Regions from separate parts of the Streptomyces sp. NPDC047061 genome, predicted to be linked through region 2. Evidence: riboswitches for the same ligand, from Rfam matches in the RefSeq annotation. Region 2 holds a riboswitch; each other region holds the start of a gene.
The links. Region 2 has a riboswitch for thiamine pyrophosphate ahead of thiO (glycine oxidase ThiO). Riboswitches for the same ligand answer to the same signal wherever they lie in the genome.

Region 1: linked by a shared signal. The riboswitch ahead of ABZ887_RS17260 (thiamine ABC transporter substrate-binding protein) and the one ahead of thiO (glycine oxidase ThiO) in region 2 are both predicted to bind thiamine pyrophosphate.
Region 3: linked by a shared signal. The riboswitch ahead of thiC (phosphomethylpyrimidine synthase ThiC) and the one ahead of thiO (glycine oxidase ThiO) in region 2 are both predicted to bind thiamine pyrophosphate.

What each region holds. Positions count from the first base shown of each region.
Region 1 is NZ_JBEYVI010000010.1:94,424-101,425, reverse strand. It holds gene ABZ887_RS17270 (VOC family protein) at 1-206, shown strand, start outside; gene rlmN (23S rRNA (adenine(2503)-C(2))-methyltransferase RlmN) at 275-1,381, shown strand; TPP riboswitch at 1,425-1,532, shown strand; gene ABZ887_RS17260 (thiamine ABC transporter substrate-binding protein) at 1,611-2,687, shown strand; gene ABZ887_RS17255 (iron ABC transporter permease) at 2,732-4,330, shown strand; gene ABZ887_RS17250 (ABC transporter ATP-binding protein) at 4,330-5,355, shown strand; gene ABZ887_RS17245 (LAETG motif-containing sortase-dependent surface protein) at 5,435-6,166, opposite strand; gene ABZ887_RS17240 (LOG family protein) at 6,306-7,002, opposite strand, start outside.
Region 2 is NZ_JBEYVI010000003.1:80,736-87,737, forward strand. It holds gene ABZ887_RS06435 (thiazole synthase) at 1-564, opposite strand, end outside; gene thiS (sulfur carrier protein ThiS) at 570-782, opposite strand; gene thiO (glycine oxidase ThiO) at 779-1,948, opposite strand; TPP riboswitch at 1,946-2,057, opposite strand; gene ABZ887_RS06450 (FAD-dependent oxidoreductase) at 2,198-3,436, shown strand; gene ABZ887_RS06455 (Rv2175c family DNA-binding protein) at 3,529-3,894, shown strand; gene thiE (thiamine phosphate synthase) at 3,927-4,574, shown strand; gene metF (methylenetetrahydrofolate reductase [NAD(P)H]) at 4,708-5,631, shown strand; gene ABZ887_RS06470 (hypothetical protein) at 5,688-6,692, shown strand; gene ABZ887_RS06475 (NAD(P)/FAD-dependent oxidoreductase) at 6,720-7,002, opposite strand, start outside.
Region 3 is NZ_JBEYVI010000004.1:205,529-212,530, reverse strand. It holds gene ABZ887_RS09490 (cupin domain-containing protein) at 30-347, shown strand; gene ABZ887_RS09485 (DUF5326 family protein) at 513-725, shown strand; gene ABZ887_RS09480 (helix-turn-helix domain-containing protein) at 937-1,725, shown strand; gene ABZ887_RS09475 (SsgA family sporulation/cell division regulator) at 1,824-2,261, shown strand; gene ABZ887_RS09470 (YibE/F family protein) at 2,432-4,039, opposite strand; TPP riboswitch at 4,111-4,288, shown strand; gene thiC (phosphomethylpyrimidine synthase ThiC) at 4,281-6,083, shown strand; gene ABZ887_RS09460 (NUDIX hydrolase) at 6,159-6,596, opposite strand; gene ABZ887_RS09455 (NADP-dependent oxidoreductase) at 6,630-7,002, opposite strand, start outside.

The DNA of each region.
Region 1 (7,002 bases), on a different contig from region 2:
CCCAGGCCAACCTCGACGCCGGATCCACCCCGGAGTGGCACCCGTACTTCGAGGTGACCGACTGCGACGCCACGCTGGCCAGGGCCACCGGGGCCGGAGCCACCGTCCTCATCCCGGTCACCGAAGCCCCGGGCATCGGCCGCTTCGCCATGTTCCTCGACCCCTTCGGCGCCCTCCTCGCCATCATCACGACCGCCGGGCGCTGAGCCCCCGGACTCCCGCCGAAACCCACGGTCGCGGGCCACCGCAGTTGATCTGCGACACTGGTTGGGTTATGCCTAAGCCCGGAGAACTCACTTTCGTCGCGCCGCGCGGAGCCAAGAAGCCGCCGCGGCATCTCGCCGATCTCTCGCCCGCCGAGCGCAAGGACGCGGTGGCCGAGGTCGGGGAGAAGCCGTTTCGTGCCAAGCAGCTCTCGCAGCACTACTTCGCGCGGTACGCGCACGACCCCGAGCAGTGGACGGACATCCCGGCCGGCTCGCGGGACAAGCTGCGGGAGGCGCTGTTCCCCGAGCTGATGACCGTCGTGCGGCATCTGTCGACCGACGAGGGGACGACCCGCAAGACGCTGTGGAAGCTCTTCGACGGGACGCTCGTCGAGTCGGTGCTGATGCGCTACCCGGACCGGGTGACCATGTGCATCAGCTCGCAGGCCGGCTGCGGGATGAACTGCCCGTTCTGCGCGACCGGACAGGCGGGGCTCGACCGGAACCTGTCGACCGCCGAGATCGTCCATCAGATCGTCGACGGGATGCGGGCGCTCCGGGACGGCGAGGTGCCCGGCGGGCCCGCGCGGCTGTCCAACATCGTCTTCATGGGGATGGGGGAGCCGCTCGCCAACTACAAGCGGGTGGTCGGCGCCATCCGGGCGCTCACCGATCCGGCGCCGGACGGACTGGGGCTCTCGCAGCGCGGGATCACCGTCTCGACCGTCGGACTCGTCCCGGCCATCCACCGGTTCGCCGACGAGGGCTTCAAGTGCCGGCTCGCGATCTCGCTGCACGCCCCCGACGACGAACTGCGCGACACCCTCGTCCCCGTGAACACGCGGTGGAAGGTGCGCGAGGTCCTAGACGCCGGCTTCGAGTACGTCGAGAAGAGCGGGCGGCGGCTCAGCATCGAGTACGCGCTCATCCGCGACATCAACGACCAGGCCTGGCGGGGGGACCGGCTGGGGCGCCTGCTCAAGGGCAAGCCCGTGCACGTCAACCTCATCCCGCTGAACCCGACGCCGGGTTCGAAGTGGACCGCGTCGCGGCCGGAGGACGAGAAGGCGTTCGTCGAGGCGATCGAGGCGCACGGGGTACCGGTCACCGTCCGGGACACCCGGGGCCAGGAGATCGACGGCGCCTGTGGTCAGCTCGCGGCCACCGAGAGGTAACCGCCCTGGACACCGAGCGGTAGGATCTGGCCAACACATCTTCATAATCCGACAGGGGAGCGCCACAGCGCTGAGAGTGCGGCAACCGGGCCGCAGACCCTCTGAACCTCGCCCAGGTCATTCTGGGTAGGAAGTTCGGTCATCACTCAAGCTGTTGCGCCCTGCCCGCACACCGCGGGCAGGGCCGCGTCTCTTCCTGGTCAACTCCAGGAGGAATGAACCAGTGCACATCAGGCACACCAGAACCTTCGTGGCCGCGGCGGTCGGGCTCGGGCTCGTGACGCTGTCCGCGTGCTCGTCGTCGGACAGCGGGTCCGGCTCCGACTCCAAGACCGTCACCCTCGTCAGCCACGACTCGTGGGCCGTCTCCAAGAACGTGCTCCAGGACTTCGAGAAGCAGTCCGGCTACAAGGTCAGGGTCCTCAAGGACGGTGACGCCGGGCAGGCCGTCAACAAGGCGATCCTGACCAAGGACAACCCGCAGGGCGACGTCTTCTTCGGCGTCGACAACACCCTGCTCTCCAGGGCCCTCGACAACGGTCTCTTCCAGCCGTACGCGGCGAAGGGGCTCGACACGGTCGGTACGGCGTACCAACTCGACGCGGCCGAGCACCGGGTCACGCCCATCGACTACGGCGACATCTGCGTCAACTACGACAAGGCGTACTTCAGCAAGCACAAGCTGACCCCGCCGACGTCGTACGCCGACCTCGTCAAGCCCCAGTACAAGAACCTCCTCGTCACCGAGAACGCGTCCACCTCCTCGCCGGGGCTCGGCTTCCTGCTCGGGTCCGCGGCGCAGTACGGGGACAGCGGATGGCAGGGCTACTGGAAGCAGCTCAAGGCCAACGGCGTCAAGGTCGTCGACGGCTGGGAGCAGGCCTACAACGAGGAGTTCTCCGGCTCGGCCGGCGGGAAGAAGGCGGGCGGCGACCGGCCGCTCGTCGTGTCGTACGCCTCCTCGCCGCCCGCCGAGGTCATCTACGCCGATCCGAAGCCGAGCACCGCGCCCACCGGCGTCGCGACCGGCACCTGTTTCCGGCAGATCGAGTTCGCGGGACTGCTGAGCAACGCCGGGAACACCAAGGGCGGCAAGGCGCTCATCGACTTCCTGGTCTCCAGGGAGTTCCAGGAGGACATGCCGCTGAACATGTTCGTGTACCCGGTGGTGAAGGGCGCGAGCGTGCCCGCCGAGTTCACGAAGTACGGGCCCGCCGCCCAGGATCCCGAGACCATGGCGCCCGACAAGATCGCCGCCAACCGTGACCAGTGGGTCAAGACGTGGACGTCACTCGTACTGAAGTAGCCCCGCACAAGGGCCGTTCGGGGAGCGCGGCGCGGCTCGGGCTGATGCTCGTGCCCGTCGCGTTCTTCGGCGTCTTCTTCGCCTGGCCGGTCGCCGCGATCGTCAGCCGCGGCCTGAAGGTCGACGGGGTCTGGCGGCTCGGGCGGATCGCCGACGTCCTCGGCCAGTCCGACATCCGGCACGTGCTCTGGTTCACCACCTGGCAGGCGCTCGCCTCCACCGCGCTCACCCTGCTGGCCGCGCTGCCCGCCGCCCATGTCTTCGCCCGCCTCGACTTCCCGGGCAAGCAGGTGCTGCGGGCCGTGGTGACGGTTCCCTTCGTGCTGCCGACGGTCGTGGTGGGGACCGCCTTCCTCGCGCTCGTCGGGCGCGGCGGGCTGCTGGACGAGTGGTGGGGGGTACGGCTCGACACCACCGTCTGGGCGATCCTGCTGGCGCACGTCTTCTTCAACTACGCGGTCGTCGTACGGACCGTGGGCGGGCTCTGGGCCCAGCTGGACCCCCGGCAGGAGGAGGCCGCCCGGATGCTCGGCGCCTCCCCGCTGGGCGCCTGGCGGAAGGTCACGCTGCCCGCGCTCGCGCCCGCCGTGGCCGCCGCCGCGCTGATGGTGTTCCTGTTCACCTTCACCTCCTTCGGCGTGGTGCAGATCCTCGGCGGGCCCACCTTCTCCACCCTCGAAGTGGAGATCTACCGGCAGACCTCCGAGATCTTCGACCTCTCCACGGCCGCCGTCCTGACGATCGTGCAGTTCGTGGCGGTCGGCGCGATCCTCGCCGTGCACGCGTGGACGGTACGGCGGCGGGAGAGCGCCCTGCGACTGGTGGACCCGTCGGTGACGGCACGCCGGCCGCGCGGGGCCGGGCAGTGGGCGCTGCTCGCCGGGGTCCTGGCCACCATCGCCGTGCTGCTCGTGCTGCCGCTGGCCGTGCTGGTGCGGCGGTCGCTGGACGGGGGGTTCGGGTACTACCGGGCGCTGGGCGACGCGGACGGCGGGACCTTCCTGGTCGCGCCGATCGAGTCGGTGGTCAATTCCCTGGAGTACGCGGTCGCGGCCACCGCCATCGCGGTGGTGATCGGCGGACTCGCCGCCGCCGCACTGGCCCGGCGGGACGCGGGGCGGCTGGTGCGGGGGTTCGACGCGCTGCTGATGCTGCCGCTCGGGGTGTCCGCGGTGACCGTCGGCTTCGGCTTCCTGATCGCGCTCGACAAGCCGCCGCTGGATCTGCGTCAGTCCTGGATCCTGGTCCCGCTCGCCCAGGCGCTGGTCGGCGTCCCCTTCGTCGTACGGACCATGCTGCCCGTGCTGCGGGCCGTGGACGAGCGGCTGCGGGAGGCGGCGGCCGTGCTCGGGGCCGCGCCGTGGCGGGTGTGGCGGGAGGTCGACCTGCCGATGGTGCGCCGGGCGCTGCTGATCGCGGCGGGGTTCGGGTTCGCCGTGTCGCTGGGGGAGTTCGGCGCGACGGTGTTCATCGCGCGGCCGGACAACCCGACCCTGCCGGTCGCCGTGGCCCGGCTGCTGTCCCGCCCCGGTGATCTCAACTACGGCCAGGCGATGGCCCTTTCCACGATTCTGATGGTGGTGTGCGCGGTGGCGCTGCTGGTCCTGGAGCGGCTGCGGACCGACCGGACGGGGGAGTTCTGATGCTGCTGACTCTCGACGCGGCCACCGTGCGGTTCGGTGGTCGGGCCGTGCTGGACGCCGTCGATCTCGAAGTCGCCCAGCAGGAGGTGGTGTGCGTGCTCGGGCCGAGCGGAAGCGGCAAGTCGACGCTGCTGCGGGCGGTGGCCGGGCTGCAACCGCTGGGCTCCGGGCGGGTGCTGCTCGACGGGCACGACCAGGCTCGGGTGCCCGCGCATCGGCGGGGGGTCGGGCTGATGTTCCAGGACCACCAGCTGTTCCCGCAGCGGGACGTGGGCGGGAACGTGGCCTTCGGGCTCCGGATGCGCGGCGAAGGGAAAGCACAACAGGCCGAGCGGGTCGGTGAGTTGCTGGAGCTGGTGGGGCTTCCGGGTGCGGCCCGCCGGGCCGTCGCCGGGCTCTCCGGCGGGGAGCAGCAGCGGGTGGCGCTCGCCCGGGCGCTGGCGCCCCGGCCCCGGCTGCTGATGCTCGACGAACCCCTCGGGCAGCTCGACCGCTCGCTGCGGGAGCGGCTCGTGGTCGAACTCCGGGAGCTGTTCGGGCGGTTGGGCACCACCGTGCTCGCCGTGACGCACGACCAGGGCGAGGCGTTCGCGCTGGCCGACCGGGTGGTGGTGATGCGGGACGGGCGGATCGCCCAGTCCGGCACGCCCCTCGACGTCTGGCAGCGGCCCGCGGACGAGTTCGTGGCCCGCTTCCTCGGCTTCGACAACGTGGTCCCGGCGACCGTCGAGGGAACGGTCGCGGTGACGCCGTGGGGGAAGGTGCCGGTGCCCGAGGGCTCCGGGCAGGGGACGCGGACCCTGCTCGTACGGCCGGCCGGCGTACGGCTGGTCGCCGCCGACGCGGGGCTGCCCTGCACGGTGGCCGCGCGCACCTTCCAGGGCACCCATGTCACCGTCCACCTCCAGCCCCGGGACGGCGGCGGCCCCCGTCTGGCGGCGGCCTGCGCGCTGCGGGAGGCACCCGAGGCCGGGGACGCGGTGGGCGTCGAGTTCGACGCGGCGGAGACCGTCGTACTGGACTGACCGCGTGCGCGGGTACGGCCGAGGCCCGTCCCCCGGGGATACGGGGACGGGCCTCGACGATGTACGAGTGTGAGGTGCGTCAGTTGGCGCTGTGCGCGCCACGACGGCGCATGCCGAACCAGACCGCGCCACCGCCGACCGCCACGAGCGCGGCGGCGATACCGGCGATCAGGCCGGTGTTGGAGTTGGCACCGGTCTCGGCGAGGTTCGACTCACCGACGGCCGGGGACGGGGCGTTGTCCGACGTGGACGCCGGGGCGGTGCTGCTGCTGTCCGTGGCCGACGGGGTCGGGGAGTCCGACTCGGCCGGGGTGGACTCGGACTCCGACGGCGACGGGGTGGCCGACTCCGACGGGGAGGGGCTGGCGCTGTCGTCGGACTTGCACGCCGTCGACGGGGTCGTCAGGTTCGGCGTGATGTCCGTGTCGATCTGGGTCTTGCCACTGTCGACCTTGACGTGGACGCGATACGTCGCGTCGGGCGCCCAGTCCTCGGAGAAGGTGACCTGCGTACCCTTCGCGGAGCCCTTGACGGTCTGCTCGTCGCCGACCTGCTTGGCGTCGGCGCCGTTGGTCTCCAGGAAGACAGTGATGGTGGCCGGCGTACCAGTGGCGTCCTGATCGGTCACCGTGATGACACCGTTGGAGCCGTCGCAGGTGGCTTCGGCGGAGAACTCTTTGATGTTGCACGCGAGAGCGCTGCTGGAGAAGCTCAGAACCAGCGCGGCCGACGCGGAGGCAACACCCAGGATGCGCACGGAACGACGCGCGCTGCGGCGGGATATGGACACGTTTGTCCTTACTGAGTGCATAACTGCGGGGGGTAGTGGGGGGAGTTGACGCAACGGTGAGGTGAGGCATCAGCATCCCCGGGAGGCTCACAGGTCTATAAGCGCTCCATAAGTAGTGTCAATGCATATGCGGTCCACGTGCGTTGACTTTGCCCGCTTATTAATCACCGAGGCGTTTCAGTGCCTGTGAAGCTTGCTCGATCCGGTCAACGAGGGCGATACGGGACGCCATCGCGCGCTCCCCGGCGAGCGAGGTCAGCAGCTGCCAGGCCGGCAGCTTCTCGCTCCAGTGCGCCTCGTTCACGAGCACCATCGGGGTCGGCTCGCCCCGTGACTCGTAGTAGTTGGGCGTCGCGTTGTCGAAGATCTCCTGTACGGTCCCGGCGGCACCCGGCAGGAACACCACACCGGCGTTGGAACGGGCCAGCAGGCCGTCCTCGCGGGTGGCGTTGGCGAAGTACTTCGCGATGTGCGCGGCGAAGGCGTTCGGCGGCTCGTGGCCGTAGAACCAGGTGGGGATGCCGACCGACGGGCCGCCGTCCGGCCAGCGCTCGCGGACCTCGAAGGCGGCGCGCGCCCAGTCGGTGACCGACGGCCGGAACGACGGCGCCTTGGCGAGGAGTTCCAGGGCCTCGTCGAGCATCACGTCGTCGAAGGGCGCCGCGTACGCGCCGAGGTTCGCCGCCTCCATCGCGCCCGGCCCGCCGCCGGTCGCCACCGTGAAGCCGGCCCGCGCCAGCTCCCGGCCGAGCCGGGCGGCACCGGCGTACTCTGCTGTGCCGCGGGCCATCGCGTGCCCGCCCATCACGCCCACCACCCGGGCGCCGACGAGGAGTTCGTCCAGGGCGTCGGAGACC
Region 2 (7,002 bases):
ACCGGCTCCCGCGTCCAGGATCACCGGCACGCGCGCGTGTTCGACGATCAGCTGGAAGTTGTGCGGGTTGCGGATCCCGAGCCCGGACCCGATCGGCGACCCCAGCGGCATCACCGCGGCGCACCCCACGTCCTCCAGCTTCCGGGCCAGCACGGGATCGTCGTTCGTGTACGGCAGCACCGTGAACCCGTCGTCCACCAGCGTCTCCGCCGCGTCAAGGAGCTCGACCGGGTCCGGCAGCAGGGTCCGCTCGTCGGCGATGACCTCCAGCTTGATCAGCGAGGTGCCCAGCGCCTCCCGCGCCAGCCGGGCCGTCAGCACGGCCTCCCCGGCGGTGTAGCACCCCGCCGTGTTCGGCAGCACCCGGATCCCGAGCCGGTCGAGGACCGACAGCACGGAGCCCCGTACCCCCGGGTCCACCCGCCGCATCGCGACCGTCGTCAGCTCGGTCCCGGACGCGACGAGCGCCCGCTCCAGCACCTCCAGGCTGGGCGCACCCCCGGTACCCATGATCAACCGGGAGGAGAACGTCGTACCCCCGAGGACGAAGGGATCGTCGGCCACGGCGCTCACCCTCCCTGCACGGCGGTCAGGACTTCCACGCGGTCACCGTCGGCGAGTCCGGTCGTCGCCCACTGCCCGCGCGGTACGACGGTCTCGTTGACGGCCGCGGCCACCCCGGAGGGCGCGGCGGTCAGGGACCTCACGAGCGTGTCGAGAGCGGTGCCCGGGGCGATCTCCCGGTGCTCCCCGTTGACGGAGATGGTGACGGAGACGGTCATGCGGTCTGCTCCACAAGGACGCCGGGAACGGTGCCGAATCGCCTCGGGGTGAACGGACGGGCCTCCTCCGGCGGCTCGCCGCCGGTCAGCAGCTCCGCCATCACGTCTCCGGTGACCGGCGTGAGCAGCACCCCGTTGCGGTAGTGCCCGGTGGCCAGCAGCAGCCCGTCGAGGAGGGTCGGCCCGAGCAGCGGCGCGTTGTCGGGGGAGCCGGGGCGCAGTCCGGCCCGGGTCTCGGTCAGGGGCAGCTCGGTGATCCCGGGGACCAGCTCGTGCGCGTCGCGCAGCAGCTCGTACACACCGCCCGCGGTGACCGTCGTGTCCCAGCCGAGCTCCTCGCTGGTCGCGCCGACGACCAGCTCGCCGTTCTCCCGGGGCACCAGGTAGACGTTCCCGCCGCGCACCACGGCCCGTACGGTCCGGCTGAGGAACGGCGCGTACCGCGCGGGCACGGTCAGCCGCAGCACCTGCCCCTTCACCGGCCGCACCGGCGGCAGCACGTCGTCGGGCACGCCCGCGAGCCGTCCGCTCAGACTTCCGGCGGCGAGCACCACCTGCCCGGCGCCGCAGGTGTCACCCGCGCGGGTGCGGACACCGGTGGCCCGCTCCCGCCCCACCTCCAGGCGCTCGGCCCAGTCGCGGTGGAACACCACCCCGGCCCGCTCGCACGCGGCCACCAGCGCGGCCGAGAGCCGGCGCGGGTCGATCTGGTGGTCGCCGTCGACCCGCAGCCCGCCGCGCACACCGGGCGCGAGCATGGGCTCCAGGCGTCGGCACTCCCGCCCGGACAGCCACTCGGACTCCAGGCCCGACTGCTGCTGGAGGGCGTGCAGCTCGCGCAGATGGGCGCGGTCGTCGGCGTCCAGCGCGACCGCGAGGGTGCCGCAGCGCCGGTAGCCGAGGTCGTGGCCGGTGAGCTCGGTCAGCTCGGCGGCGAAGGCGGGATAGCGACGGGCGGAGGCCAGGTTGAGCCCCAGCAGGGTCTGCTCGCCGTAGTGCAGCTCGGTGACCGCGGCCAGCATCCCGGCCGCGACCTGCGCGGCCCCGCCACCGGGCGCCGGGTCGACCACGGTGACGTCGAGCCCGCGCTGAGCCGCTCGCCAGGCCGTGACCAGGCCGATGATTCCGCCCCCGATGACAAGGACGTCTGACGTACGTGAGGACATGGGCGTCCAGCCCCTCCCTTCGCCGGCATGACCCGGATCAGGTTCGTACGGTCGGAGGCCGCCAGCCTCCCTCTCAGCCCGGTGCGTCCGGGCTCCCGCGTGTGCTTCCCCGCCACCCTAGCCCGCGGGGCTCCGCCCTTGTAAGACGGCCTCGGACGGCGCTGTGGACAGTGCTGTGGAACAGGTCACTCGCCGCGCCCCTGACTGACTCCTCGTCAGTTGTCTATCGTTCTTGTCTATGGTGATCACGTGAGCGAGCAGACGCAGCGACGGAGCACGTCACAGACGCGGCGCGTGGTCGTCGTGGGCGCGGGCATGGCCGGGGTGCAGACCGCCGTCGCCCTGCGCGAACAGGGGTTCACCGGGACCGTCACGCTGATCGGCGCCGAGCCGCACCAGCCGTACGACCGGCCGCCGCTCTCCAAGGCCGTGCTGCTCGGCAAGTCGGAGGGCTCCGCCTTCGAGGTCGACTTCGAGGCGCTCGGCATCGAGCTGGCGCTCGGGCGCGACGCGCTGGGCGTGCGCGCCGCCGACCACGAGCTGGACACCGAGGCCGGACCGGTGCCGTACGACGTCCTGGTCCTCGCCACCGGCGCCGAGCCGATCACGCTGCCCGGCACCGAGGGCGTGCCCGGCGTCCATCTGCTGCGCACCCTGGACGACGCCGAGCGGCTGCGTCCGGTGCTCGCCCGGCAGCACGACATCGTGGTCGTCGGCGCGGGCTGGATCGGCGCCGAGTTCGCCACCGCGGCCCGTGCGGCCGGCTGCGCGGTGACGGTCGTGGAGGCCGCCGACCGCCCGCTCGCGGGAGCGCTCCCGGCCGAGGTCGCCGCGCCGATGACCGCCTGGTACGCGGACAGCGGCACCGAACTGCGCACCCACGCGCGCGTGGCCGGCGTCGAGCCCGGCGCGGTGCTGCTCGACGACGGCTCGCGGCTGCCCGCGGGCGCCGTCGTGGTCGGCATCGGCGCCCGCCCCGCCACCGCCTGGCTGGCCGGCTCCGGCATCGAGCTGGGCACCCGCGGCGACGTGCTGGCCGACGACCGTCTGCACACCAGCGCCCCGGACGTCTACGCGGTCGGCGACTGCGCCTCCTTCCCGTCCGGCCGCTACGGCGAGCGCCTGCTGGTCCACCACTGGGACAACGCCCTCCAGGGCCCGCGCACGGTCGCCGCCAACATCCTCGGCGAGTCCGAAGCGCTCTACGACCCGGTCCCGTACTTCTGGTCGGAACAGTTCGGCCGCTTCGTCCAGTACGCGGGCCACCACGCCGCCGCCGACCGCCTGGTGTGGCGCGGCGACCCGTCGGGCCCGTCCTGGAGCGTCTGCTGGCTCCGCGAGGACCGCCTGGTAGCCCTGCTGGCGGTAGGCCGCCCCCGTGACTTGGCGCAAGGCCGCCGCCTGATCGAGGCAGGCCGCGAAATGGACCCGGAGGCCTTGTCCGACCCCGCCCGCCCCTTGAAAGACGCGACTGCAGCGCCCCGATAGGGGCGCGGGGAACTGCGCGACCAGCCCCCACGGCGCCGCACCCGGACAACCACCCATCGCGGCCTCCACGGCGGAACGCCTACCCTTGTTCCGTGACCGAGATTGACGCAAACACCGATGCTCTCGTCCCCGCCTGGCTCACCCTCCCCGACATCGCAGAGATGATGGACGTCGAGGTGACGCGCGTGCGGCAGCTGGTCAAGGAGGGCCAGCTCATCGCCGTCCGCCGTGGTGAGAACAAGGCACTGCACGTCCCCGCCGCCTTCATCGACGGGGACAAGGTCGTCAAGGGCCTGACCGGCACCCTGACGCTCCTGCGGGACGACGGCTTCACCGACGAAGAGATGCTGGAGTGGCTCTTCACTCCCGACGAGACCCTGCCGGGCACCCCCGCACAGGCGCTCAGCGAGAATCGCGGCACGGAGGTGAAGCGTCGCGCCCAGGCGCTCGCCGTCTGAGGCAACCAGTACCGAATCGACGGGGGACACCGATGACCGACACCGCCCGCGCCCAGCTGGCCGACGCCCGGCTCTACCTGTGCACGGACGCCCGTAAGGAGCAGGGCGACCTCGCGGAGTTCCTGGACGCGGTCCTGGCGGGCGGTGTCGACGTCGTGCAGCTGCGCGACAAGGGCATGGAGGCCGCGGAGGAGCTGGAGCACCTCGCGGTGTTCGCCGACGCCTGCGCCCGGCACGGCAAGCTGCTCGCGGTCAACGACCGCGCCGACGTGGCCCACGCGGCCGGCGCCGACGTGCTCCACCTCGGCCAGGGCGACCTGCCGGTCCCGGCGGCCCGCGCGATCCTCGGCCCGGACGTCCTGATCGGCCGTTCCACGCACGCCGAGTCCGAGGCCGCCGCGGCCGCCGTGCAGGACGGCGTGGACTACTTCTGCACCGGCCCCTGCTGGCCCACCCCCACCAAGCCCGGCCGCCCCGCCCCCGGCCTCGGCCTGGTGCGGTACACCGCCGCGCTCGGCACCGACCGCCCCTGGTTCGCCATCGGCGGCATCGACCTCGGCAACCTCGACCAGGTGCTGGACGCGGGCGCCCGCCGCGTGGTCGTGGTCCGGGCGCTGACCGCGGCCGACGACCCGGGCGCGGCGGCGGCCGAGTTCGCCAAGCGGCTGCGGTCGGCGTAACCGTCTGCCTGTCCGGCTCCCCGCTCGTCCGGCTGTCCGGAAACTTGTCCAGTATCCGGACGCGAGCTCGACAATTCGGGCAAATATCCCGAGTTCGGTTGGGTGACCGCCCGCCCCTGGCTAACCTGCGGGTATGGCCCTCGGAACCGCATCGACCAGGACTGACCGCGCACGCACCGTGCGCGACATGCTCGCCACCGGCAAGACCACGTACTCGTTCGAGTTCTCGGCGCCGAAGACCCCCAAGGGTGAGCGGAACCTGTGGAGCGCGCTCCGGAGGGTCGAGGCGGTCGCCCCCGACTTCGTCTCCGTCACCTACGGCGCCGGCGGTTCCACCCGCGCGGGCACGGTCAAGGAGACCGAGCAGATCGTCGCCGACACCACGCTCACCCCGGTCGCCCACCTCACCGCGGTCGACCACTCGCTGGCCGAACTGCGCAACATCATCGGCCAGTACGCGGACGCCGGGATCCGCAACATGCTCGCGGTGCGCGGCGACCCGCCCGGCGACCCGATGGGCGACTGGGTGGCGCACCCGCAGGGCCTGACCTACGCGGCCGAACTCGTCCGGCTCATCAAGGAGTCGGGCGACTTCTGCGTGGGCGTCGCCGCCTTCCCGGAGATGCACCCGCGCTCCAGTGACTGGGACGCCGACGTCCGGCACTTCGTCGACAAGTGCCGCGCGGGCGCCGACTACGCCATCACGCAGATGTTCTTCCAGGCCGAGTCGTACCTTCGCCTTCGTGACCGGGTCGTCGCGGCCGGCTGCGAGACCCCGGTCATTCCGGAAATCCTGCCTGTCACCAGTGTGAAGATGCTGGAACGGCTGCCCAAACTCAGCAACGCCGCGTTCCCGGACGCCCTGAAAGAGCGGATCCTCACAGCGAAAGACGATCCGGCGGCGGTACGCTCCATTGGCATCGAGTACGCCACGGAGTTCTGCGCCCGGCTGCTGGCCGAGGGAGTGCCAGGACTGCACTTCATCACGCTCAACAACTCCACGGCGCCGCTGGAAATCTACGAGAACCTGGGCCTGCACCATCCCCCGCGGGCCTAGACCGGCCGCACCGGAGTACGACACACTGCGTAGCGGTCACAGGAGGAGGGGCGTACATGGGCTGGACGGTCCTCTACGCAGCGTTCGGCATCGTCGCGCTGTGGTTGCTCGGCGAGGTACTGCTGCAGTACAAGGCGCGGCTGCGCTGGCGGCTGCTCGCCTTCGTCGGCTTCCTCGGGGTCGTCTTCGGCGTCCTGATCCCGTCGGTCATCGTGATCGGTGTGGGTGCGATCGCGTTCGCGGTCGGCCAGACGTACGTCACGCTGTCGTTCCGCCGCGGCTTCGAGGCCGGCTGGGCGGTCAAACGCCCCGGCACGGACGGTGACGGCGGCCTGACCAAGCGCCGCCGCGGCGAGCCGGACGAGGACCCGGGTCTGGAGGCCACCGACCCGGACGTGGCCGACGCCGCCTACGCCGAGCAGCAGGGCGCCTACGCCACGGGCAGCATGCCGTCCTACGGCGGTGACGACTACGAGCGTGACGACGTCTTCACCCCGGCGGCCCGCACCATGGAGCCCGGCGCGGCCGAGTCCACGGTGTACGAGCCGCAGCCGATGCCCGAGGACACCGGCTCCTACGGCGTCTACCGCGACGCCGGCTACGCCGCCACCGGCGACCAGCAGGCCGCCTACGCGACCGCCGGCCAGGACCAGGCCTACGCCGCCCAGGGCACCGACCAGAACTACGCCTACGACTACTCCGGCTACGGCCAGCAGCAGTACGGCTACGACACGGGCGCCCAGCAGCAGTACGCGAACTACTCCGACCCGTACATCGGCAACAACCAGACCTACGGCGGTGCCGGGTACGACCAGTCGTCGTACGGCACCCAGCAGTACGACCAGCAGGGCTACGCCCAGGGCCAGTACGGCAACGGCACCGGCGGCTACGGCGAGACCCCTGCGGGCGGAGTCTGGGTCCCGCAGCAGCGCGGCGACGAGACCTACGGCGGCGAACTCCCGCAGGAGCAGCAGTACCCCTACCAGGGCCAGGGCGACGGGCAGGGGCAGCAACAGGGCCAGCAGGGCAACGGCTACGACGAGCAGCAGTACCGTTTCTGAAGCGGTCCCGCTCCCGGGGAACCCGGCTCACTGCGAGCCGCGGAACTCCGGTCCCTCCACGATCAGTCCCGCCACCAGCGCCCCCGACATGCCCGCGTGCGGCAGCCCGCCGCCGGGATGCGACCAGCCGCCCACCCGGTAAAGACCGGGCAGCCGGGTGGAGTTGGCCGGGTGCAGGAAGCGGCCCCGGCCGGCGGCGAGGGCGGGAGCGGAGATCCTCCCGGACCCGGTGGTGTCCGTGCCCGGTTCCGGCTGCCGTGTCTCGTGCCAGAGCAGGCGCTCCCGCAGCCCCGGGACGGCGGCCTCGGCG
Region 3 (7,002 bases), on a different contig from region 2:
CAAATAGTGAGGCGAGGGCGACAACTGAGATGAAGGCATTCCGGCTGGACGAACTGGAGGCGGAACGCGCCGCCAACGACGGGGCATACCTGCAGTTCCTGCGGGAACGGAACATGTCGGTCGGTCTCTACGCCCTCGACGCGGGCTCGCACGACCCGCAGCAGCCGCACAACCAGGACGAGGTCTACTTCGTCGTCAGCGGCCGCGCCGCGATCACCGTCGGCATGGAGACCACGCAGGTGGCGCGCGGCAGCGTGGTGTACGTTCCGGCCGGGGTGGCCCACAAGTTCCATCACATCAGCGAGGATCTGAGGGTTCTGGTCGTCTTCTCTCCCCCCGAGGCCTGACCTCGGCTCTAGGGGTTCCCTAGGGGAAGGGTCAGGGGAGGACAAGGGATCAGGGACCTCCGAACGGCCCCCTCGCGGCTCTAGCATCGAGTGCAGGACATCGCATCGTGCGGGACGCACGAGACCGTACGTGCCGGAGCGCACCAGAAAGCGGAGGACAGGGCAATGCGAGAGATCTTCACGGGTCTGCCGTGGTGGGTGAAGTGGATCGCGGTGCCGGTCATCGCGCTGGTCGTGTTCGGCGGCCTGATCACGGCCGTGATCAGCTGGGTGGTCTTCCTGCTCTTCAAGCTGCTGATCTTCGTGGCGCTGGTCGGCGGACTGATCTACATCGTGCGGAAGTTCATGTCGAACTCCTCGTCGAAGAGCGACTGGTGAGGACCGTGGGAATCGGTGGCCGGTAACAGGAATCACCGGTTCCCTCGGGGGAGGGAAGTTTCCCGTACAGCCGGACCGGGAGCGGTGGCGGACGGTTAGAGTCGCTGACCCCCTCGCGCTCCGGGAGTGACCCTTGGCCACGCTTGACGCCGCCCCCGCACCCACGGAACATCCAGCACCCCCCGCCCAACGACGTTCCAGCACACCCCCCGTGCAGCGGCCGGCCGGCCCGGTCGACCCCGCACAGCCACACTCGGCCACGCTCATCGGCTCCGTGCAGCGCGCGATGCGCCTGCTGGAGTGCGTCGCCGGACACGCGCACGGCGCACCCGCCAAACAACTGGCCCGGGAGACCGGCCTCGCGCTGCCCACCGCCTACCACCTGCTGCGCACCCTCGTTCACGAGGGCTACCTGCGCCGCGACAAGGGGCTGTTCTTCCTCGGTGAGGCGGCGGAGCGGCTGAGCAGCAGCGGGGCGCAGCAGAAACGTCGCAGCGCGGTCGCCGACACCCTCGCCCACTGGCGCGATTCGATCGGTGTCCCGGTGTACTACGCCATGTACCGGGACGGCGAGATCGAGGTCATGTGCGTCTCCGACTCCCCGGGGACTCCGGCGGTCGAGGAGTGGGCCGGCTTCCGCGAGACCGGGCACGCGCACGCCATCGGCCAGTGTCTGCTCTCCCAGCTGGACGAGGACGTCCGCCGCGACCATCTCGGCCGCTATCCGGTGCGACCCCTCACCCCGTACACGGTCCGTGACGACCAGACCCTGCTGCGGCGGCTGGAGCGGACGCGGCGGATGGAACCGGTGGTGGAGCGCCAGGAGTACGCACTGGGGACGGTGTGTGCGGCGATCCCCCTCACCGTCGGCACCACGGCCGCCACGATCGCCGTCTCCCTCCCTCTCCACCAGGCCGACCGGCTGCTGCCCGCCGTCCGGCAGTTGCAAGGCGAAGTGGGCCGGCATCTGGGGTCCCTGGCGATCGCTATCAGTATCTGAAAACTCACTCCTTGTGATCTCCCGTGTACTTTCAGCAAGATTTGACCACCATCAAGGGATAAATCCCGGCCAGTCGGTGTCATATGACGGGGTAGGCAATGCGCGAGTCCGTACAAGCAGAAGTCATGATGAGCTTTCTCGTCTCGGAGGAGCTCTCCTTCCGCATCCCCGTGGAGTTGCGCTACGAGACCTGTGATCCCTATGCCGTCCGGCTCACCTTCCACCTGCCCGGGGATGCGCCGGTGACCTGGGCCTTCGGCCGGGAGCTGCTGATCGACGGGGTGGGGCGGCCGTGCGGCGAGGGCGATGTGCACATCGCGCCCGCCGATTCCGAGGTGCTGGGCGAGGTGCTGATCCGGCTTCAGGTCGGCGGCGACCAGGCGGTGTTCCGGTCCTCCGCACCTCCGTTGGTGGCTTTCCTCGACCGTACGGACAAGCTGGTGCCGCTCGGCCAGGAGGGTTCACTCGCCGACTTCGACGCCCACCTCGACGAGGCCCTGGACCGCATCCTGGCCGAGGAACAGAGCGCCGGCTGAAGCGTTACGGCACGGGGCGCACGCCGCTCCGCCGAGCCGCGTGAGGACGCGCAGGAACGCTTCTGCGCGTCCGGTGCGAGGCCCCTGCCGGCACGCTTCTTCTCATGCGGACCGTCCGTGCCTCACCTCGTGCCTCGTGGACGGCCTCCTCCCGGGCCGTCCACCGCGCCTCACCGCTTCCGGCGCCGTCCCCGTCCGGCCCGTGCCGCGGTCGGCGCGGGCTCCACGGACACGGCTGTCTCCGTGCCCGGCCGGTCGGCGGACACCACCAGGGCCGCGAGCAGCGTGGTGACCGGCACCGAGGCGACCAGGCCGATCGAGCCGACCAGGGTGCGCACGATCTCCTCGGCGACCAGCTCGCTGTTGGCGACCGTGGCCACACTGCTCTGCGCGATCGAGAAGAGCAGCAGCAGCGGCAGCGCGGCACCCGCATAAGCCAGAACGAGGGTGTTGACGACGGACGCGATGTGGTCACGGCCGATGCGGATGCCCGCCCGGTACAGCCCGCGCCAGCCCATGGTCGGGTTGGCCTCGTGCAGTTCCCAGACGGCCGAGGTCTGGGTCACCGTCACGTCGTCCAGGACACCCAGCGAGCCGATGATGACACCGGCCAGCAGCAGACCGCTCATGTCGATCGACGGGTACAGGCCGTGGATCAGGCCGGTGTTGTCGTCGGTGTTGCCGGTGAGCGCGGCCCAGTCGATGAACTCCGAGCCGAGCAGTCCGATCAGGCACAGCGAGACCAGTGTGCCGAGCACGGCCACCGAGGTCCGGGCCGACAGCCCGTGGCAGATGTACAGGGCGATCAGCATGATGGCGCTCGACCCGACCACCGCCATCAGCAGCGGGTTCGATCCCTGCAGGATTCCCGGCAGGATGAACAGGGTCAGCACCAGGAAGCTGACCGCCAGCGCGACCAGCGCCATCACACCGCGCAGCCGGCCCACCACCACCACGGCGAGCGCGAAGATCCCGGCCAGCAGCGCCATCGGGAACTTCCGGTTCACGTCGGTGACGGAGTACTGGAGGTCCTTGGGCGCGGAGGGCTCGTACGCGGCCACGACCTTCTCGCCCTCGTGCAACTGCCGCGACTGGTCGGGCTGCACGATCTCGGTGAAGGTACGGCCCTTGTCCTTGCCGGCGTCGACCCGGACCGTGGCCTTCTTGCAGGTGTCTCCCTCCTCCTTCGAGGAAGTGCCGTCGGCGGTGGAGGTGTCTCCGGCCGAGCCGCCGCCGGAGGCGTTGACCGACTTGCAGCTGACCGAGACGACCTTGGTGACCGTCGCCGCCTGCGTCTGGCGGTCGAAGCCGACGCCGGTGCGCTCGTGCGGCGGGGCACCGCCGGGCCACAGCACCACCAGGCCGACCGCGACCGCGGCGGTGAAGGGGATCAGGATCGCCGCGATGACCTTGCGCAGATGCTTGGAGACGGGTGCGGCGGGGCCGTGGCTGTGGCTGTGCCCGTGCGAGTGGCCGTGACCACCGCCGGGCCCGGAGCCGCTCTGGCCGGTGCTCGGACCGGGCGCATGGCCATGGGGCCGGCCGTTGGCCGCATGGCCATGGGCCTCTCCGTGGCCGTGACTGTGACCGGGGGCCTGGCCGTTGTCGTGATGGTGGGTGTGGCTGAGGGCGTGCCCCTGGTCGTACTGCTCGCCCTGACCGTGGGTGTGTCCGTCACCGGCACCATGGCCCCCGTGGCCGGGTCCGCCGCCCTGCGCGGCGCCGTTGCCGCGCCGCGGCTCGGGCGGCGGATAGGGGTGCTGCTGTGTCGAGGTCACCGCCCGATCATCGCAAGAACGGCAGGGGCCCTCTGTTCACCGCGCCCGAATTGACGCTAGCGTGGAGGCACCTTTGCACACGCGGGAGCTCGGAGCACCGGGCTGAGAGGGCGCTGACCTCCGTATTCGCGATGTTTCACGTGGAACGAGTGATGTTTCACAGGAAACGCCGCCCGACGGAAGCCGCTGCGTCGACCGCCGAACCTGTTACCGGGTAATGCCGGCGTAGGGAGTAGGTCTCATGACCAACAAGGACGCACGCACGCCTGCCTTCAGTCAGGACGAACAGCCCATTTCGGGTGAAAAGTCCCCGGAGGCCGGGAAGTCCATCGGCTGGCACAAGGGGTATGTCGAGGGCACCCGCCCCGATCTGCGGGTGCCGGTCCGTCAGGTGCACCTCACCAACGGGCAGTCGGTCACGCTCTACGACACCTCGGGCCCGTACACCGATCCGCTCGTCGAGACCGACGTCCGCAGGGGCCTGCCGCCGCTGCGGGAGAACTGGATCATCGCCCGCGGCGACACCGCCGAGTACGCGGGCCGGCCCGTCCGTCCCGAGGACGACGGGATCAAGCACACCTCGCCGCGTGGTGGCCTGCGCAACCTGGACGCGGTCTTCCCGGGCCGCCCGCGCCAGCCGCGCCGCAGCCGGGACGGCGAGGCGGTGACGCAGCTCGCGTACGCCCGCCGGGGTGAGATCACCCCGGAGATGGAGTACGTGGCCATCCGCGAGAACGTTTCTCCCGAGGTGGTCCGCGAGGAGATCGCGGCGGGCAGGGCCGTACTGCCCGCCAACGTCAACCACCCGGAGATCGAGCCGATGATCATCGGCAAGCGGTTCCTGGTAAAGGTCAACGCCAACATCGGCAACTCCGCGGTCACCTCCTCCATCGAGGAGGAGGTCGAGAAGATGACCTGGGCGACCCGCTGGGGCGCCGACACGGTCATGGACCTCTCCACCGGCCGCAACATCCACACCACCCGCGAGTGGGTGCTGCGCAACTCCCCCGTCCCCATCGGCACGGTGCCGCTGTACCAGGCCCTGGAGAAGGTCGACGGCAGGGCCGAGGAACTGACCTGGGAGATCTACAAGGACACGGTCGTCGAACAGGCCGAGCAGGGCGTGGACTACATGACCGTCCACGCGGGCGTACGCCTCCCGTACGTGCCGCTCACCGCCAACCGCAAGACCGGCATCGTCTCGCGCGGCGGCTCGATCATGGCGGCCTGGTGCCTCGCGCACCACAAGGAGTCGTTCCTGTACGAGAACTTCGAGGAACTCTGCGAGATCCTCGCCGCCTACGACGTCACGTACTCCCTGGGCGACGGCCTGCGCCCCGGCTCCATCGCGGACGCCAACGACGAGGCCCAGTTCGCGGAGTTGCGCACGCTCGGGGAACTCAACCGGATCGCGAAGCGTTTCCACGTACAGACGATGATCGAGGGCCCGGGCCATGTCCCGATGCACAAGATCAAGGAGAACATCGACCTTCAGCAGGAGATCTGCGATGAAGCTCCGTTCTATACGCTCGGCCCGCTGACCACGGACGTCGCACCGGCGTACGACCACATCACCTCCGGCATCGGTGCCGCGATGATCGCCTGGTGGGGCACGGCGATGCTCTGCTACGTCACACCCAAGGAGCACCTGGGCCTGCCCAACCGGGACGACGTCAAGACCGGCGTCATCACCTACAAGATCGCCGCCCACGCGGCCGACCTCGCCAAGGGCCACCCGGGCGCGCAGGAGTGGGACGACGCGCTGTCCGACGCCCGCTTCGAGTTCCGGTGGGAGGACCAGTTCAACCTCGCCCTGGACCCGGACACGGCCCGAGAGTTCCACGACGAGACCCTGCCGGCGGAGCCGGCGAAGACGGCCCACTTCTGCTCGATGTGCGGGCCGAAGTTCTGCTCGATGAAGATCTCGCAGGACATCCGGCGCGAGCACGGCGGGAGTCGGGACGAGGTCGAGGCGGGGATGGCTCAGAAGTCGAAGGAGTTCGCGGCTGCGGGGAACCGGGTGTATCTGCCGATCGCGGACTGAGGGCGGACCCGGGAGTGTGCCGGAGGCTCGGGAAGCGGGCTTCGGCACACGGCCCGGCCGTCGGGACCGCCCCGGCTACCGGGCTCGCCATGCCTCGGCGTGGGCCGGCACGTACGCGGCGAGTTCGGGTGGGTTCAGGTCGAGTGCGGTCACGGCGGTGAGGTCCAGCGGGATCCGGACCGGCTCGAAGTCGCCGGTGTCGGGGGCGTCCACCTCGGGGCCGTCGCGGCGGTCCTGGTCCATGTCCAGCAGGTCGGCGAGGAAGAAGTGCTGGGTGACGGTGAGCGTCCCGCCCGGTTCGGTCACGGTCAGGAGAGGCGTGGCGGGGCCGATCGTGGCGCCGATCTCCTCCATGACCTCGCGGCGCAGTGCCGCTTCGAGACCGGCGTCGTCGGGTTCTACGCCGCCGCCCACCGTCGTCCAGTACGGGGAGCCACCCGGCCATCCCCGGCGCAGGAGAACCAGGTGGTCACCGTCGAGCAGGACCACGCGCACCTTGTGACGGAGCTTCATGGACGGACCTTCATAGGGGGACGGCAGTGCCTTTCACGGGATCAGGACGAGCTTTCCGGTGGTGCGGCCGGCCTCGATCGCGCGGTGGGCCTCGGCGGCCTCGGACAGCGGGTAGGTGTCCTGGACGAGTATCCGCAGCCTGCCCGCCTCGATACGTTCCGTGATCCGTTCCAGCAGCTCACCGGAGGGGGCGGCAGTGACCCACACGTAGCGCATCCCGCGCTCGGCCGCCTGGCGTTCGTCCGTTCCCGGGTCGATCGACGCACCGACGAGCAGGCCGCCGGGGCGCAGCACATCCAGGGAGCGCGGCCCGTAGGACCCGCCGACCAGGTCCAGAACCGTGTCCACCGGAGCCACGGCGGACTCGAAGCCGGTGGTCGTGTAGTCGATCAGCTCGTCGGCACCC